Regions from separate parts of the Exiguobacterium sp. NPDC077395 genome, predicted to be linked through region 3. Evidence: riboswitches for the same ligand, from Rfam matches in the RefSeq annotation. Region 3 holds a riboswitch; each other region holds the start of a gene.
The links. Region 3 has a riboswitch for S-adenosylmethionine ahead of ACQKD4_RS06305 (MetQ/NlpA family ABC transporter substrate-binding protein). Riboswitches for the same ligand answer to the same signal wherever they lie in the genome.
Positions count from the first base shown of each region.

Region 1: it holds a riboswitch for S-adenosylmethionine, as region 3 does, so the genes downstream of both, ACQKD4_RS03750 (methionine ABC transporter ATP-binding protein) here and ACQKD4_RS06305 (MetQ/NlpA family ABC transporter substrate-binding protein) in region 3, are expected to answer to the same signal.
Region 2: it holds a riboswitch for S-adenosylmethionine, as region 3 does, so the genes downstream of both, ACQKD4_RS11875 (Na+/H+ antiporter NhaC family protein) here and ACQKD4_RS06305 (MetQ/NlpA family ABC transporter substrate-binding protein) in region 3, are expected to answer to the same signal.
Region 4: it holds a riboswitch for S-adenosylmethionine, as region 3 does, so the genes downstream of both, mtnK (S-methyl-5-thioribose kinase) here and ACQKD4_RS06305 (MetQ/NlpA family ABC transporter substrate-binding protein) in region 3, are expected to answer to the same signal.

Region 1 is NZ_JBNNHU010000001.1:731,391-735,983, reverse strand. Features, by position in the region: gene ACQKD4_RS03765 (MDR family MFS transporter) at 1-221, opposite strand, end outside; gene ACQKD4_RS03760 (MetQ/NlpA family ABC transporter substrate-binding protein) at 322-1,155, opposite strand; gene ACQKD4_RS03755 (methionine ABC transporter permease) at 1,186-1,848, opposite strand; gene ACQKD4_RS03750 (methionine ABC transporter ATP-binding protein) at 1,838-2,866, opposite strand; SAM riboswitch class I at 2,944-3,050, opposite strand; gene ACQKD4_RS03745 (thioredoxin family protein) at 3,501-3,758, opposite strand; gene ACQKD4_RS03740 (PTS transporter subunit IIC) at 3,939-4,593, shown strand, end outside.
Region 2 is NZ_JBNNHU010000002.1:273,446-278,038, reverse strand. Features, by position in the region: gene ACQKD4_RS11880 (GGDEF domain-containing protein) at 1-1,192, shown strand, start outside; SAM riboswitch class I at 1,291-1,385, shown strand; gene ACQKD4_RS11875 (Na+/H+ antiporter NhaC family protein) at 1,455-2,738, shown strand; gene ACQKD4_RS11870 (TVP38/TMEM64 family protein) at 2,757-3,401, opposite strand; gene ACQKD4_RS11865 (rhodanese-related sulfurtransferase) at 3,630-4,571, shown strand.
Region 3 is NZ_JBNNHU010000001.1:1,224,980-1,229,572, forward strand. Features, by position in the region: gene ACQKD4_RS06295 (aminotransferase class I/II-fold pyridoxal phosphate-dependent enzyme) at 1-254, shown strand, start outside; gene ACQKD4_RS06300 (iron-containing alcohol dehydrogenase) at 251-1,267, shown strand; SAM riboswitch class I at 1,309-1,412, shown strand; gene ACQKD4_RS06305 (MetQ/NlpA family ABC transporter substrate-binding protein) at 1,486-2,307, shown strand; gene ACQKD4_RS06310 (methionine ABC transporter ATP-binding protein) at 2,319-3,353, shown strand; gene ACQKD4_RS06315 (methionine ABC transporter permease) at 3,325-3,987, shown strand; gene ACQKD4_RS06320 (Spx/MgsR family RNA polymerase-binding regulatory protein) at 4,018-4,413, opposite strand; gene ACQKD4_RS06325 (DUF302 domain-containing protein) at 4,575-4,593, shown strand, end outside.
Region 4 is NZ_JBNNHU010000001.1:145,351-149,943, reverse strand. Features, by position in the region: gene mtnA (S-methyl-5-thioribose-1-phosphate isomerase) at 1-945, opposite strand, end outside; gene mtnK (S-methyl-5-thioribose kinase) at 942-2,093, opposite strand; SAM riboswitch class I at 2,176-2,278, opposite strand; SAM riboswitch class I at 2,484-2,585, shown strand; gene ACQKD4_RS00845 (2,3-diketo-5-methylthiopentyl-1-phosphate enolase) at 2,656-3,810, shown strand; gene ACQKD4_RS00840 (2-hydroxy-3-keto-5-methylthiopentenyl-1-phosphate phosphatase) at 3,807-4,457, shown strand; gene ACQKD4_RS00835 (methylthioribulose 1-phosphate dehydratase) at 4,454-4,593, shown strand, end outside.

The sequences.
Region 1 (4,593 bases), 490 kb from region 3:
TGTTTTCGCCCATATCGGTCAGAAAGCGTCCCCCCAAAGAAGCTCATGAACAGACCCGAAAGTGCCGTCACGGCAAAAATCGTTCCAATCACACTCGCCGAAAAGCCGAGCGTGGCCAGATAGATCGCAAAAAATGGCATGACGAAAAACGTCGCCAGTCGTGCAAAAAACGTCCCGAACAGGACGCCCCACGTCAGTGGATGAATCTGTCTGAGCTTCATCCAAATCCCTCCTTTTCTTTCATATATGTAGTGTACTTCTCTTTATGAAAGAACACTAGACAAAAAAAGACTCAGGGGATGACCCCTGAGTCGAGACTGCTTATTGTTGTACCGGTACGACCGCACCTTTGTATTCGTCTAAGATCCACTGTTGTGTCTCTTCAGAAGTCAATACTTCGAGGAGTGCTTTGACACGCTCATCTTCTTCGTCTCCTTCACGTGTGACGATCAAGTTGACGTATGGTGAGTCTTCGCCTTCAAGTGCGATGGCATCTTCAAGTGGGTTAAGACCTGCGTCGATGGCATAGTTCGTGTTGATGAGGACCGCATCGCCTTCTCCGTTGTTGTAAGCTGTCGGAAGAAGTGCTGCTTCAACGTCTGTTTTGAACTTCAAGTCTTTCGGATTGTCAACGATGTCAGAGACTGTCGCATCGACCGTCTTGCCTTCAGCAAGTGTGATGAGACCTTCTGATTGGAGCATCGTGAGAATTCGTCCGTGGTCAGCGACCGATGAACTCATGATGATTTCTGCGCCTTCAGGAAGTTCGTCGAGCGATTTGTATTTTTGTGAGTACACACCGATTGGCTCAATGTGAACGCCACCCGCAGATGCGAATTTGTAGTCTTTGTTTTCAGCCATCTGTGACTCAAGGTACGGCTCATGTTGGAAGTAGTTCGCATCGAGCTCACCGCTTGCGAGCGTCTTGTTCGGAAGCACGTAGTCTTGGAACTTCTTGATTTCGAGTTTGTAGCCTTTTGCTTCATATTCTTCTTGTACGTGCTCTAAAATCTCAGCGTGCGGTACGTTCGACGCACCGACGATCAATGTTTTTTCATCGCCAGAACCTGTTTCTGCATCTTCCCCGCCGCAAGCCGCGAGAACTGTGAATGCTGATAAAGCTGTCAATCCGAGTACTGTTTTCCAAGTTTTCATTATAAATCCCTCCAAATGGTTTATGTGTAATTAAGCTGAACGTTTATCAATTTTTGTAACGAGTCGGTCACCAATGAACTGGATGACGAACACGATGAGTAAGATGAGCACCGTCGCCACGAACGTGACGTCGTTTTGTGAACGTTGGAACCCTTCCAAGAAGGCCAAGTTCCCGAGTCCGCCTCCTCCGACGACACCGGCCATCGCCGTATAACCGACGATTGCAACGATGGTCACCGTGAGTCCTGAAACGATTGCCGGAAGTGCTTCCGGAATCAACACTTTATAAATGATTTGCCATTTCGTCGCGCCCATCGATTCCGCTGCCTCGATGACACCGCGGTCGACTTCACGAAGGGCAAGTTCGACCATACGGGCGTAGAACGGTGCAGCTCCGATGATGAGTGCCGGAAGCGCCGCCGTCGAACCGAGCATGGTACCAAGCAGGAACAACGTGAACGGGATGAGTAAAATGATTAAGATGATGAACGGGATCGAACGGAACACGTTGACGATCGCGCTGACGAAGACGTAAATTGGACGATTCTTTAATAATAGCGATTCGTTTGTAATATAAAGAATCAAACCTAAAGCGAGTCCAATCACAAACGTCGCGACACCCGCGACGAGCGTCATGTATAACGTCTCCCATGTCTGTTCCATCATGATTTGCCAGTCTACGTTAGGAAACATCGCTTTCCACCTCCACTTCTACTGATTGCGAACGAATCGACGCGATGGCGCGTTCGATTTCTCGTGCTTCCCCAATCAATTGGATGAATAGCGTGCCGAGCGCACCGACTTGTGACTGAGTCACGTTCCCGCCGATGATGTTGAATCCGATGTCGTGCGTCTTAAGGACGTCAGACAAAATCGGTTGTTCTGCCGTTTCGTTCAAGAATTTCAATTTGACGATTTGTCCACTCGGATAGCGTGCTTTCAAATGTTCGAACGTGAGCGACAGATCGTCGACCGCCCCGATTTGTTTCACGAATTCTTTTGTGATCGGCTGCTCCGGATGTTGGAACACATCGGAGACTTGACCTGTCTCAACGACTTTCCCTGCCTCCATCACGGCGACGCGATGACAAATCTTTTGGATAACGTGCATCTCATGTGTGATGAGGACGATTGTCAATCCGAGTTTCTTATTGATGCTGACGAGCAGTTCAAGAATCGAATCCGTCGTCTTCGGGTCGAGCGCGCTTGTCGCTTCGTCACAGAGGAGCACCTCTGGATTTGTAGCGAGCGCGCGGGCAATCCCGACTCGCTGTTTTTGACCGCCGGATAATTGTGACGGATAGCTGTCTTCGCGACCTGATAGTCCGACGAGCTCGACGAGTTCCTGGACCCGACGCTTCCGCTCACTTGCCGGTACCCCAATCAATTCGAGTGGGAAGCTGATGTTTTCTGCGACCGTGCGCGACCACAGAAGGTTAAAGTGCTGGAAGACCATCGAGACGTTCTTGCGAACTCCTCGTAATTCTTTCGGACTGAGCTTCGTGAGCTCACTCCCGGCGACCTCGATTTCACCGCTAGACGGTGATTCGAGACGGTTGAGCAATCGGATGAGCGTCGACTTCCCCGCCCCCGAATATCCGATTATTCCAAAAATTTCACCGCGATCAATCGTTAGTGACACATCATCGACCGCCTGGACACGACCATTCTTCGTATCGAACCATTTGGCGACGTTTCGTAATTGAATCAATTCCTTTCCCTCCTGACAACAAAAAAAGCGCGCACGTTTGAGCAAACGTGCGCACTTTATCGTACGGACAACGATTGCTCTCATCTCTCAAGGTTTCTCACCTTGCTGGAATTAGCACCATTTCGGATTGCTCCGCGGTTGCTGGGCGTCATAGGGCCAGTCCCTCAGCCTCTCTTGATAAGAGTGTTGTGTATTCGATTAGCTTTATCATAGCGACAGCTTTTTCTGCTGTCAAATCATTTTTTCAAAAAAATCAAAAAAAGGTGTCGTCCGAGGACGACACAGAACGTAGCACCTTGAGTCACGGAAGGACAGCCCATAGATGAAAATCTTTTGCCCGTTCAAGATTTACATCCTTATATGGGGGAGATTCACCAATCATCACTCGATCTTGATTTGGACCGTGCGATTATACGGAACGTCTTTCTTCGCTTGATTTTTTTGGGGGACAATCGAAGGGAAGACTGACGTGTATTCGTATAAAGGTAGCAGCGGCTTCACCAAAACGTCTTGATGTCGGGAATATCGCGTCCTATTTTGTGTTCAAGTAAGATGTTGTAATGAATATACCATTCGTGAACTTTCTGTGTCAACTGATTATTTAAAATTTTCAGATTATTCTAATGTTCCTCTCTCACTTCACGAAAGAGAGGACGTGTTGAACGTTCTGAAAAGCGTAAAGACGATCCCGAACCTCGCCATTTTCAAGCTTTAACAGCGCTGGGACACTCATCACCTGATAGGCTTCAAGCTCGTTTGGGATATAGTTCGCATCGCGCTTTTCAATCTGAATTTCAGGGTCGACCGCCTCGACGACCGTCAACATTTTCTCCGCGACAGCGCATGTACCACACATCGGCGCGTATATATATAAGAATCCGTCTGTAATCATTTTTCTCACCTCTCCTGTCATTATAAAGGTCGATAAATATGTATTCAAAATTCGTGCTCTCGTGAAATTTCAGAATTTTTCAATGATTCTCTTGACTCTTCTGTCTGATAGGAATAATATGGGTTCTAACTTTATCGCTTTTGTACATAACAGTAAAAAAGAAGGACAGGTGAATGAATGATGACGGAACAAGCAACTGGTACGACAAAGCAATTTACGATGAACGTCTTAAACGGTCTCAGTATGGCGATTCTGATCGCCCTCATCCCGAGCGCATTGCTCGGAGAATTAACGAAAGCCATACTCCCTTATTTTCCGTCTCTTCAATTCATATTGGATGCGACGACGATTGCGATGCGCCTCCTCCCGGCCATTATCGGTCTTGCCGTCGCCATGCAGTTCGGACGATCGATTTTAGAGGCTGGAACGATTGCCATCGCAACCTATGTCGGCAGTGGCGCCGTTCGAATTAATGAAGGTGCGTTCGTGATGGCCGGAATCGGTGACGTGATCACAGCCGGTGTGACCGCTGCGATCGCTACGATTCTTGTCATGAAGCTCGCTCCCCACTTGAAGACGTACACGGTCATCGTCATGCCGATGACAGTCATTGTCGTCGCAGGGGGCATCGGTGCCTTCTTATTGACGTATATCTCACAGATCACGACATACATCGGATACCTCATCATGACGATGACGGCTCTTCAACCGGTTCTCATGGGCATCTTGATCGCGATGGCGTTCTCGCTCATCATCGTCTCGCCGATTTCGACTGTCGGGATCGCGACCGCGATTAGCCTATCAGGCGTTGCGGCCGGTGCGGCAAACCTCGGCG
Region 2 (4,593 bases), on a different contig from region 3:
AAAATATCAGGTGAAATGGTGGTTCCGCGTCGACATCGCATTAAGCGACTTTATGAAGATTGCCTTCTATACGTACGTCGTCAGTTTGATTTTCATCTTAGCGGCAGCGTTTTTCCGAGAGACCAACTTACTCGTCGTCAGTAGCATCGCCGCTGCGTTGACATTCTTTATTAAACGTCTCCTCATTCAAAAAGAGCGACAAGATGCATTCAAATCTTTGATTGAGCAATACGATGAAGCGAAAGAGGCCGTTTCCTTGTCACAGAGCGAGGCGCAAGCCATCGAAGTATTTTTAAGTCAATGCGAACAGCTGAATCATTATGATGAAGGGTATGTCGAGTTTAAATTGTTTGAACGCACCCTGTACTTTGATTTAAAGACGCGACAGCCCATCGATCGACCCATCGTCTTTACGTTGCTTGACATGAGTCAGCCAATCGAGCAAGTCCTCGACTATGAGATGCGCTTTGAATGGGATACTTCCCTTTCTGATGCTTTCCACGACGATTACCACAGCTTCGTTTCTGTTCGTTCGGAGGAAATCGAAGAGATTCGCACCTGGATTGTTATGATGGGAGAACCTGTATACGGTTATCCAAAGATTATTCAGCACGAAATCATCAAATTGTTAAAATCGTTCAACCGAACCATTAGCCGTTGTCACGAACGGGACCGCCTCTATACCGAGAGTCGGACGGACAGTTTAACGCTTCTTGCTAATGCGCGTGCATTTTATGAATATGGCATTCAACAAATATCCGATATGTCGGTATATCCTATATCGGTTGCCATGCTCGATATTGATTTTTTCAAAAAGATTAACGATACGTACGGTCATCAGGTCGGGGACCATGTCTTACAAGAGTTCGGACGACGAATCCGTCAAGTGCTCCGTCCAGACGACTTTGCTGCACGTTATGGTGGCGAAGAATTTATTTTATTGCTCAATCATTGTGATATGCACCAAGCGATTGAAATCACGGAGCGGATTCGCCATCAAATCGAAGCGAAACCGTTTCATGTTGACCACCATGAGATTTCTGTCACCGCCTCCATCGGGGTCGACACAATTGAAGCGTTCGGGAACAAGCGTCTCGATGATACGATTCGAAATGCGGACCGTGCCCTGTATGTTGGCGGAAAATATGCAGGACGTAACCGTGTAGCGCACTTCAACAATTTAACGACGTAAACTCCCCTTTCTCACATCGAATTGGGGAGTTTTTAGGTTGACAACGGGATTTGAAACAGGTACGTTAGGGAACGTGTTTGATAATAGGATAACTTAACTTTTTATCGAGAGAGACGGAGGGACTGGCCCTATGAAGTCTCGGCAGCGGGGAACCTGTGCCAAATCCAGCGGACAACAGTCCGAAAGATGAAAAGGGTATTTCGCACGAAGGACCTTTTTCTCAAGAAAAAGGTCCTTTTTATTTTTTAGTGAGGTGATTATTTTGGAACAACCAACAGCAAACAAGTGGGCACTTCTGCCGTTACTCGTCTTCTTGCTCTTTTTCATCGGGGCGGGTGTCTACTATGGGGACTTTTATAAGTTTCCAGTTCTCGTCGCAGCCATGATCGCATTGATGGTCGCAGCGTTCATGACAAAAGGAAGCGCCACACAAACCGTGGAACGCATCGCACAAGGTGCCGGAAATCCGGGAATCATCATTATGATTTTTATTTTCTTACTGGCCGGCGCCTTTTCAACGGTAGCTGAATCAATCGGTGCCATCGACGCGACGGTTAACGCCGCGTTGACACTCTTACCCCCATCGCTTCTCTTAAGTGGACTATTCGTCATTGCTGCTTTCATTTCAATGGCAATGGGCACATCGACTGGGACGATTGCGGCACTTGCGCCGATTGCCCTCGGTATACATGAGGAAAGTGGTGTGAACGTCGCCATCGCAGCCGCGGCAGTTGTCGGCGGAGCCATGTTCGGAGACAACCTTTCATTCATTTCGGATACGACCATTGCTGCCGTAAGGACGCAACGGACGAACATGCGCGATAAGTTCCGGACAAATTTTTGGATCGTGCTACCAGCTGCCATCATCACGACGATTTTACTCGCCGTCTTGTCGAACGGTGAATCGACGGTTGATGTCGCTGCATTCGAATGGTATAAACTTATTCCGTATCTCGCGGTCATCGGACTGGCGTTAACGGGACTGAACGTCATTCTCGTCCTGTTGGGCGGGATCACGCTAACCGGAATCATCGGTCTTCTCGACGGAAGCTTATCCGTCACAGCATTTGTGACCGCTATCGCCGATGGTATGGTCGGTATGGCCGAAATCTCGTTCTTGACGTTACTCATGGGCGGCCTCGTCGGACTTATTTCGCACAACGGCGGACTCACGTATTTGCGTGATGCGTTGACGTCACGGATTCAAAAACGTGCTGGTGCCGAGTGGAGTATCGCGGGTCTCGTCAGTGCGACGAACGTAGCGACCGCGAACAATACGATTTCCATTCTCGTAGCCGGACCACTCGCCGCGAACATTGCGGACGAATACGAGATCGAACGGAAAAAATCAGCGAGTGTACTCGACATCTTCTCATGTGGTGTACAAGGGATTCTCCCATACGGAGCGCAACTTCTCATCGCCGCAGAGTTGACGAAGACCGCTTCGCCTGACCTCGTCCCGTTCATGTTTTATCCGTTCCTCCTCTTTATTTGTGGAGGAATTGCGATTGCATTCAACTTCCCGCGTTTTAAAAAGCAGTCTTAAACGACAAACACCCCTTGTTCAAAGGGGTGTTTGTCGTTTAGTGATCATCTCTTGCTTCAATTGCTCGTTGCGTTTTTTGAAAGCGCGTCGTTTGAGCACTTCTTCTAGTCCTCGACTGATGGCCCACAATGCGACCAAAAGCAGACCGAGCATCGATAAACGAAACGGGCTTTGGATAAATTCTTCCCATTGATCCCCGATGACCGAGAAAATGACGACGACGAGTAGTTTCCCGAATCCCGCCGCCAAAATGAACGTACGGAGCGGCATCTGAATGAGCGCCAGCAAATAGGTGATCAAACTGACTGGGATGAACGGGAGCGAATACAAGAACCCGAGTGAGATCGGACTCATATGGTTGATTCGTTCTAACCAATAGACCGCCGCTTTATGTTTCTCGAGCCAGCGCGTCATCGGTTTACGAAACACATATCGGACCGCCACGAAGACGACAATCGTTCCGAGTAAGTTCCCGATCCATGATAAAAGGACCCCTAACAAAAAACCATATGTTGCCGCATTCGCTGAAATGATTAAAACGAGTGGCAAAAACGGAAAGATCGCTTCTAAAAACGGAGCGCCGAGTCCGGCCCAAGGACCGCCAGGCAAACTTTGAAGCCATTCGATTAATTGGATGATGTACTGTTGGAGAGAAGTGAGCATAGTCGTTCCACCTTCAACTTTCGTTACTACTACTCTAATACCCGAATTCGATTTTCAAGACGCATCTCCCTGCATTCGTCAAAAAAAATTAAAAACCATTTGCGAAAATTCGTCGTGATATTTATCATATAATAATGGACTTGTGGTTGCAGGCAAGTCTATTCGTCGAACGACACAACCCAACGTTCGTTTTCCTGCAAAAAACTGAACACAGGGGAGCAACACAACATGGAAACAAAACCAATGCGGGTCTTGCTGTACTATAAGTACGTCAACATCGAAGACCCAGAAACACTCACGCAAGAACATTTGAAGTATTGTAAAGACCTTGGCATCAAAGGACGCATCTTGATTTCCTCCGAAGGAATCAACGGGACGTGCTCTGGTACTTGGGAACAGACTGAGCAATACATGAACGACTTGAAAGCAAACCCACTCTTCAGCGATATCGAGTTCAAAATCGATGAAGTCGAAGAGCATGCGTTCAAGAAAATTTTTGTCCGTCACAAGAAAGAGCTCGTGACGTGGCGCTTTGATGGTGAGTTTGATGTACCGAAACAACACGGTGCATACCTCGAACCAGCAGAATGGAAAGAGATGATGAATCGTGATGATGTCGTCATCCTCGACGTTCGTAACAACTACGAGTACGAACTTGGTCACTTTAAAAACGCGATCAAAATCGATGTAGAGGCTTCACGTTACATGCCAGAATGGCTCGAAGAGAACAAAGACCTCTACGAAGGGAAAACACTGCTCACGTACTGTACTGGTGGCGTCCGTTGCGAGAAATTTACAGCATATATGCGTGACCAAGGTCACGACAACATCTTCCACTTAAAAGGTGGCGTCGCGATGTATGGAAAAGACGAAGCGACGAAAGGTGAAAACTGGGATGGTGAGCTTTACGTCTTTGACGAGCGCATCAACGTCCCTGTTAACTCTGTGAACCCGACTATTGTTTCACACTGCATGCACTGTGGAACCGAGACGGTTCGTTACGTTAATTGTGCAAACCCGGAGTGTAATGTGCAACATTTCTGTTGTGAAGAGTGTGAACCGAAACAAATGCGTTCATGCTCGAAAGAGTGTCAAGGACACCCACGCAACCGTTATATCATCGACAACATTGCAGAGAAACTTCAGGAAACTGAAGGAGTAGTCGGGTAACAAAAATCGACCAAAAGGTGTC
Region 3 (4,593 bases):
GCCGGGCGGGGTGGGAGATTGAGGCACCGAAGGGTTCGTTCTTTGTATGGGCGAAAGTACCTGAGGGGGATGCAAAATCGTTCTCGACAAAGTTACTCCACGAGGCGGGTGTTGCCGTCACACCAGGCTACTTCTTCGGAACAGAGGGAGATCACCACATCCGTTTCGGTCTCGTATCGTCTGAACAGAAGATTGATGAAGCGGTAGAACGGATTGAGAGACTGTTTGCAGCCTATGAGGAGGTACATTTGTGATTCGTCAGGCCGTGCTCGAATATGACCATTCGCATGATGCGCTCGAGAACCTTCATACGTTGATTGGAAACCGGAAGGCACTCGTTTTGAAAGGATCGAACGGATACGGTGAAGCGGTTCGCGTGTTCCCTCGTCTAGCAAATCTTCCGAGTGTACAGTTCAACGGGGAATGTTCAGACGAAGAAGTAAATCGTTTGAATGCCTATCGACCAGACGTATGGATTGCCGTCGGCGGAGGTAAATTGATTGATACGGCGAAGCGGATTGCATTCGCCCAGTCAGTCCCGCTCATTGTCGTCCCGACACTCGTATCAAACTGTGCAGCCTTCACACCACTGAGCGTCATCTACAGTGAGGAAGGCTCTTACATTCGCTATGACACGTTTCCGGTCGTCATCGAGCGCGTCATCGCAGATGAACGACTGTTACGTGATTCGCCTTATGACTATTTCAAGGCTGGCGTCATCGACACGGTCTCAAAGTGGTTCGAGGCTCGTTATATTAGCGGGACGACTTCGAAGGATGCAGGGATTCAGTCAGGGTTATCACTTGCTGCGCAGTGCGGTAAATTGATGGACTTGTCGATTCATGAACAAGACTTTCGTCGTTATGGAACGGACGTCCGATATATCGTCGACCATGTCCTCGCAATCGGTGGTGCGGTCGGTGGGTTCGGGGATGCCGGCACACGTGTTGCCGTTGCGCACGCCGTTCATAATGCACTCAGTCGCTTTGATTCGACTCATCATTGGTTACATGGGGACAAGGTCGGGTTCGGATTGATTGTTCAAGAACGGTTGATTCGGTCCGATGACACCTTCCTGCTCGAGGACTGGCTTCAATCCATCGATGCGCCGACTTCGCTAACACAACTTGGGATTCATCCTGATCAAGTCGATGAATTGGTCACTTCGATTGTTGAAGAAATTACGATTCAAGGGATTCGGAATCTTGAAGATTCAGAGCAGTTAAAAGAAATTCTCATCAATCTACAAGAAGTTGTTTACAAATAATGCTTTTATCAGTAATATAATAACAAAATAATAAAACCGTTTGCTTATCAAGAGTGGTGGAGGGACTGGCCCGATGAAACCCGGCAACCAGATCAGTATGATCATGGTGCTAATTCCAACAGACGAGACGTCTGGGAGATGAGCGTGTCCGACTTTCACTTGTCGTGCCCGCCGCTCTTCGTGAGTAGCGGGCTTTTCATTTGGAGGAGGAACTATTCATGAACATCAAACAAAAAACACTTTTGGCAGGCACGTCATTCCTTGCAGCAATCGCACTTTCTGCGTGTGGACAATCCGAGGCGAGCGAGACGCTCAGCACGGAAGAACTGACGATCGGCGTGACTGGTGGCCCACACGAGCAAATTGCGGAGAAAGTACAAGAACTCGCGAAAGAGGACGGTCTTGAGATCGATATCAAAGTATTCAATGATTACAACACACCGAACACGGCACTCGACGAGGGAAGCCTTGATGTAAACAGTTACCAGACGTTATCGTTCCTCGAACTTCAAAAGTCAGACAAAGGGTATAAAATTGACGACGTATTCAAAACGGTCGCATTCCCGATGGGTCTTTATTCTGAGAAGTTGACAGATATCAAGGATTTAAAGGAAGGGGATAAAGTAGCCGTCCCGAACGATCCGGCAAACGAACTTCGTGCCTTGCGACTATATGAAACAGCAGGTCTGATCACACTAAAAGAAGGTCTGACGGATAAAGCGACTAAACGAGATATCGCGGAAAACCCGCTCAATCTCGAATTCATCGAACTCGAAGCGTCACAGCTCCCGACACAACTTCCGGAAGTGGCACTAGCAGCGATTAACACGAACTTCGCGATGGGTGCAGGTCTCTCCATCAACGAGGATGCCCTGTTCCATGAGGACACGGTCGACAACCCATATCCGAACTATGTGGTCGTCCGCTCGGCCAACAAAGAAGATGAGGTCGTTGAGACATTGAAGTCTTACTACCATTCGGATGAAGTACGTGCTTTCATCGAAGAGGAATTCAATGGATCTGTCGTACCAGCGTTCTGAGGAGGGATTCGATGATTGAACTGAAACAAATCACCAAGCAATTTCACGTCAATGGAGATACGATCACAGCGCTCGACGACGTCTCCCTCACAATCGAAAAAGGGGAGATCTTCGGCATCATCGGCCGAAGCGGTGCCGGAAAGAGTACCCTTATCCGGATGATCAATCTGTTGGAACGTCCGACGACAGGTGTCGTTGAAATTGAGGGACAAGACATCACGCTGCTAAAGAAAAAAGGTCTGTCGACGTTACGTCAGCGAATCGGCATGATCTTTCAACATTACAACCTATTAAAGACCGCGACCGTCGAAGAGAATGTCGCCATCCCGCTCCGCCTCGAAGGGCTCGGGAAGCAAGTCATCCGTGAACGGGTCGACCGCTATCTCGACATCGTCGGTTTATCCGAACATCGGAATCATTATCCGGAACAATTGTCAGGCGGTCAAAAACAGCGTGTCGCCATTGCGCGAGCGCTCGCCCATGAACCGGACATCCTCCTCAGCGACGAGTCGACGAGTGCACTCGACCCTGAGACGACCGAGTCGATCTTAGAGTTGTTGCTCGAGATTAACCGAGAACTCGGATTGACCATCTTCTTGATCACGCATGAGATGGAAGTGATTGAACGAATCTGTGACCGAGTCGCCGTCATCGATCACGGCAAAATCATTGAACAAGGCAACGTGTTGGATGTCTTCTCAAACCCGAGACACGAAACGACGCAGCGGTTCTTGAAGACGAATCTCGATGTACCGGAAGAAGTGGTGTCGGAATTACAGACGCGAGGCACGCTCGTTCATTTATCATTCATCGGTAGTCAAACGGAACAAGCGGTGCTCGCCCAGTTGACGAAACGATTCGGGATCTTACCGAACATCATCGGAGGCGGGATCAAGAAATTGAAAGCGGGTCTTGTCGGAAATCTGCTCGTTCACCTTGACGGGGATCACGATCAAACAGAACTTGCTGTCCGTTATTTGAAAACGAGCGGCGTACACGTAAGGGAGGTGTCGAATCATGCAACAGTTCTGGACAGACTGGGGTGACCTCATTTGGACGGGAACGATTCAAACGTTGACGATGACGAGTATCGCGCTCCTCATCTCGACCTTGATTGGACTTCCGCTCGGGACGTTGCTCGTACTGACGAGACCGAACGGGCGTCTCGCGAACCGGTTCGTGTACGGTGGATTATCGAGCGTCATCAACGTCATTCGTTCGATTCCGTTCATCATTCTCTTGTTTTTCATCTTGCCATTCACACGCTTCATCATGGGTACGACGATCGGGGTCCAAGGTGTACTTCTACCACTCATCGTCTTCACCGCTCCATACATCGCACGACTCATGGAGTCTGCTCTTCTTGAAGTCGACCGCGGGGTCATCGAGGCGTATGAGGCGATGGGCATCTCGACGAGAAAAATCATCTGGTACGTCCTCATCCGTGAGGCACGTTCTTCCATCGTTCTCGGATTGACGATTGCGACAATCGGGTTGATTGGTGCGACAGCCATGGCAGGTCTCGTTGGAGCCGGTGGGCTTGGAGACATCGCGTATCAATACGGACACCTTCGTTTCGAACCGGAAGTCATGTATGTGACGATTTTTGTCCTTATCCTACTCGTTCAATCGATTCAGTCATTCGGAAACCGATTGGCAGCTAGATTAAAACGAGCCTAAAAAAGAATCGTGTCGCCTTGGCGACACGATTTATGCGTTGTGGAGCAAACGTTTTAGTTCAGCGATGCGGTCATGCCGAGGAATGAACGTCCGAATCTCTTTCTCACTGAAACCGACCTGGATGCGATGATGGTCGAAGACAATCGGACTTTTCAGGATTTGAGGGTTTGATGCGACAAAACTGTACAGTTCGCGGATCGACATCTCGTCGAGTTTCTCAGCCGCTTGTTTATAGACGCTCTTCTGTACCGACAATAAGTCGGTCGTCCCATTCTCAGTCAGACTTAGCATTTCTTTAAATTCACCAAAGGATAAGCCTTGGTCTGTCAATTTCTTTTCGATGAAGGGAATCTTTTGTTCCCGCAACCAATCAATCGTTTTTCTGGAAGAACTGCAGCTCGTATGCGTGAATACCGTGACCGTCACGACAACCACTTCTCCTTTACATCAGTTTGGTTCTAACTATTATCTCTTTTTATACGTTACGTTTCGTGATTATGTTTCAAATCACATACAGTTTCTTTTTGATTGAAGAAGACTTCGTTCGGGTACAGATTTCAAGAGTGACCACATAAGGAGGAATGAAGATGTTTGATTATACTGTAC
Region 4 (4,593 bases), 1.1 Mb from region 3:
TTCTGGTGGGGTCACATCAAACGCCGGATTGAAGACGGTGATGCCGACGAGTGCCGTCGAGTGTCCCCCGATATGGGTCACTTCATGCGCGTCCCGTTCTTCGATTTGAATCGTGTCGTCTGCTTCCAAATCAAACGTCGAATGCGGGGCTGCCACATAAAACGGGATGCCATAATGCTTCGCCAAAATTGCGAGCTGGAGCGTCCCGATTTTGTTGGCCGTATGACCGGTACGGGTGATGCGGTCCGCCCCGACGATGATGGCATCGATTTGTTTCGTCTGAATTGTCCACGCCGCCATGTTATCCGTGATCAATGTGACGTCGATGTCTGCCCGGTCGAGTTCCCATACGGTCAACCGTGCCCCTTGAAGCAGTGGACGAGTTTCCGACGCGAATACACGAAACGGGATGCCTCGTTCTTTTCCGACATAAAACGGAGCAAGCGCGGTGCCGTACCGTGACGTCGCAATGGCACCGGCGTTACAAATCGTCAACACGTTCCCTCCAGCAGGTAACACGGTCAACGCATGCTCACCAATCGTGCGATACGTCGCCACGTCTTGTTCATAGATTTCAATCGCACGCGCTTTGATGGCTTTTGCGATCTGCTCAAAGTCTTCCCCCACATTTAGTCGAAGGAGTGATTCGATGACATGTTGTAAGTTGACCGCTGTTGGTCTTGTCGCAATCAACCGTTGGCCGACCTGGTCCAATTGGCGGTGAAAATATAAATTGTCCTGGAGACGTGATGCCTCTTTCGCGAGGACGAACGCCCCAAAGTAAGCGATGGCCGGTGCTCCCCGAACTTGAAGGGCCTTGATCGCCTGTTCTGCCTGTTCGAGCGTTAACACTTCGACATAGCGCTCTTCTTGCGGCAACTGTGTCTGATCTAAAATCGTCAACACCTCGGTGTCGGCATCGAAATGAATACTTTGCACACTCATACACGCACCTCCGATAGGACTGGAATTAGCTGGTCAATCGATTGAATCTGATGGCGCTGTTTGATGAGACACGTGCCGAGCTCCAAGGCGTGACGTTTCCGTTCGATCCGAAGGTCGTCTGGCAACGTTTCTAAGTCAGCGACACCCGCTAGACCGACCGTCCGACGAATCAATTCGCAGCCTGCGTAGCCGATCGCATCACTCAAAATCGATGGCAACAGTTCGTCCACGAATCCTACTGTGTTGAACGGCTCGACCGCCTGTGTGAAGCGTGTACGGAACGTTTTTTCGAACGTCTCCCACAGAGTGAGCACTTCTGTGAAGCGTTCGAACCGCTTCAACGGATGTGCATACGTCGAGAACACCAAATGGGCGATGATTTGACCGATGTCAAAACCGAATGGACCGTAAAAGGCAAACTCAGGATCGATGATTTTCGTTTCCTGACGCGTCGCAAAAATGCTTCCTGTATGTAAATCCCCATGTAGCAACGCTTCATGTTTGGTCACGAACCCAACCTTCAATTTCGTCACTTCAATTTTCAAGGCGAGATCTGACCAAAGTTGCTCCACGTCCGGACGAAGAGCCATTTCGATTTGATTCGATTCTGCATCGCGATACGGGTCGGTGAAGATCAGCTTTTCCGTAATATCACATAGCTCTGGATTGTAATACTCTTTTTCGATTTGTTTCTTGGCGAGCGGTCCTTTCGCATAGTCAGATGTCGCAAACAACGTTTCCCCGAGGAATGTACCGACGTGACGCGCCAAATTCGGATAGCTCTCTCCTTTTAGGAAGCCTGACCGGACGATTTCAAAAGCTGACAAATCTTCCAAAATCGTATAGGCGAGTTCACGGTCACTACCGAGTACATCCGGTACGAATTGTGGTACGACTTTTGAAAACTCACGGAGGGCCAGTTGTTCAATCCACGAACGGTCAAGCGTGAGCGGCCAACTCTCTCCAACAACTTTTGCGTACGGCAACGCCTGTTTCACAATCAATGACGTTTCTCCTTGACGAATGCGAAAGACGAGATTTAAATTTCCATCTCCAATTTCCTCACATTCTGCAATCCCCTCTTCTAGTAACCCCAACTGTCGAACGTGTTCGACGACACTTTGTTCTGTAAACGCCTCATAAGCCATGATAATTTTCCCCTTTCTTGAATCTATGCATTAAAAAAGCCCCTTTCTCCGCGAGAAAGAGGCACACCCAAATTGGTTGTTCCTCTCATCTTTCAGACATATGTCTGGTGGATGTAGCACCGTGCCAAATGGTCGGTTGCTGCGGCGTCTTAGGGCCAATTCCCTCTGCCAACTCGCGATAAGAGTAAATGATGTAGTTGTATTTGACGTGTTGAGACGAATATTACGGACTAGGCACGCTAGTTGTCAATCCTCTATTTTCGGTCGACTCCCTATTTTTGACACGCATATATAGAAACATTATTTTCAAACTTTTTTTCTCAAAAAAAGGAATTGACGAGTGAGCGATTCTATGTAAAAATTCAATTAAATTTCACAACTTCACAACTATTCTTATCAAGAGCAGACGGAGGGACAAGCCCGATGATGTCGCAGCAACCGACCAGAAATGGCACGGTGCTAATTCTTGCAGCTATCGCTGAGAGATAAGAGTTCATTGTTTTCGAATGACCTCTTGCCTTGGCATGAGGTCATTTTTTGTTTGACCTGAAAGGAGGAACTTATGGGAATCATCGCAACTTATGAAATCAAACATACCGATCACGTCGAACGCGTGGCTGAGAAAATCGCACATGAGCTGACCGTCGGAACATGGACCGAATTGAACCATCTCGAACAGCATCAACTACAGGCGTTCCGAGGCGCGGTCATCGATACCTCCCAACAGGAAACGACGAGTCGTTTCTCGATTCGTTACCCGCTACATAATGTGACGCCGGACTTCTCGTCCATTCTGACGACGACATTCGGAAAACTGTCGCTCGACCCAAACGTCCAACTTGTCGACCTATCGCTCCCGAATGAGCTCGCATCGGACTTTCCGGGTGCCGCATTCGGTGTTGAAGGGGTCCGCGACATCCTTCAAGTACACGACCGACCGCTCGCCATGAGCATCTTCAAAGGTGTCATCGGGCGTGACCTTGATTTTTTGGCGACACAGCTCCGTGACCAGTTTACAGGTGGTATCGATCTCGTGAAAGACGATGAGATTTTATATGACAATCCGCTCACCCCATCGATCGAACGGGCACGGGTCGGGGCATCGATCATTCAAGAACATCAAGACCTGACGGGTCGTTCCGTTCTATACGCCGTCACGTTGAGCGGACCCGTTTTCACCTTACGCGATCAGGCAAAACGTTTGATCGAAGCAGGCGCGACCGCACTGTTGTTCAATGTGTATACGTACGGGCTCGACGCGTTACGAGAGCTCGCCAAAGACCCTGAGATTCACGTCCCGATTTTGGCACATCCTGCTTTTGCGGGAGCGTTGACCGGATTGATTCGTCATTCCCTCCTTTTCGGGAAACTGATTCGACTCGCCGGGGCAGACTTGACGCTCTTCCCGTCGCCATATGGTTCACTGTCGACTCCGAAAGACGAAACACAACAGATTCAAACGTACGCGACGGAATCCCATTGGACGAAACCGATTCTGACGGTCCCCTCTGCCGGGATTCACCCAGGACTCGTCCCGGATTTGATTCGTGACTTCGGAACGGATGTCGTGATCAATGCCGGCGGTGGGATTCATGGGCATCCAGACGGTGCGGCTGCCGGTGCGAGGGCGTTCCGCCAAGCAATCGATCAGGCAATCGGTAAAACGAGCGAGACCGATGCGTTATCGACTGCGCTGAATACGTGGGGTGCGCGATGAGTACGCACGTCATCTGTGATTTCGACGGGACCATCACGGAAGAAGATAACATCATCGCGTTGATGCGACGCTTCGCCCCACCTGAATGGATCGAACTCAAAGATGGTGTTTTGAACCAAACGCTCTCCATTCGAGAAGGCGTCGGTCAGATGTTCAGCCTGCTCCCGAGTAACCAGCAAGAGCGGTATCGTGAGTTTCTTCAGTCGACCATCACGCTTCGAGCGGGGTTTGTCGAGTTTTTGCAAGAGACCCAGTCGTACGGCTTTCGATTCGATGTCGTCAGTGGGGGCATGGACTTTTTCGTCCATCCGATTCTAGGAGGTCATGTCGCACCTGAACACATCTACTGCAATCACGTTGATTTTTCAGGAGAGACGGCGCGCGTCACATGGCCTCATTCATGCGATGTTCATTGTTTGAACGACTGCGGATGTTGCAAGCCGACGATTGCCCGACAGATTGTCTCACCTACCGACACGTTGATCGTCATCGGGGACTCTGTCACCGATTTTGAAATCGTCAAACGTGCCGACGTCGTGTATGCGCGGGGTCAACTGATTTCACTATGCGAGGCGGAAGGAATCTACTATGTTCCGTTCGAGACATTCTATGACATTTCAGCTCACATGAAAGGAGTGAATGTATGACCGTACAAGAACGATGGGTCGAACTTGCTGACATTAAAGACGAGCTTGCCGCACGGGACTGGTTTCCCGGGACGAGCGGCAACTTGGCAATCCGCGTATCGGACGACCCGTTGACGTTCCTCGTGACAGCAAGCGG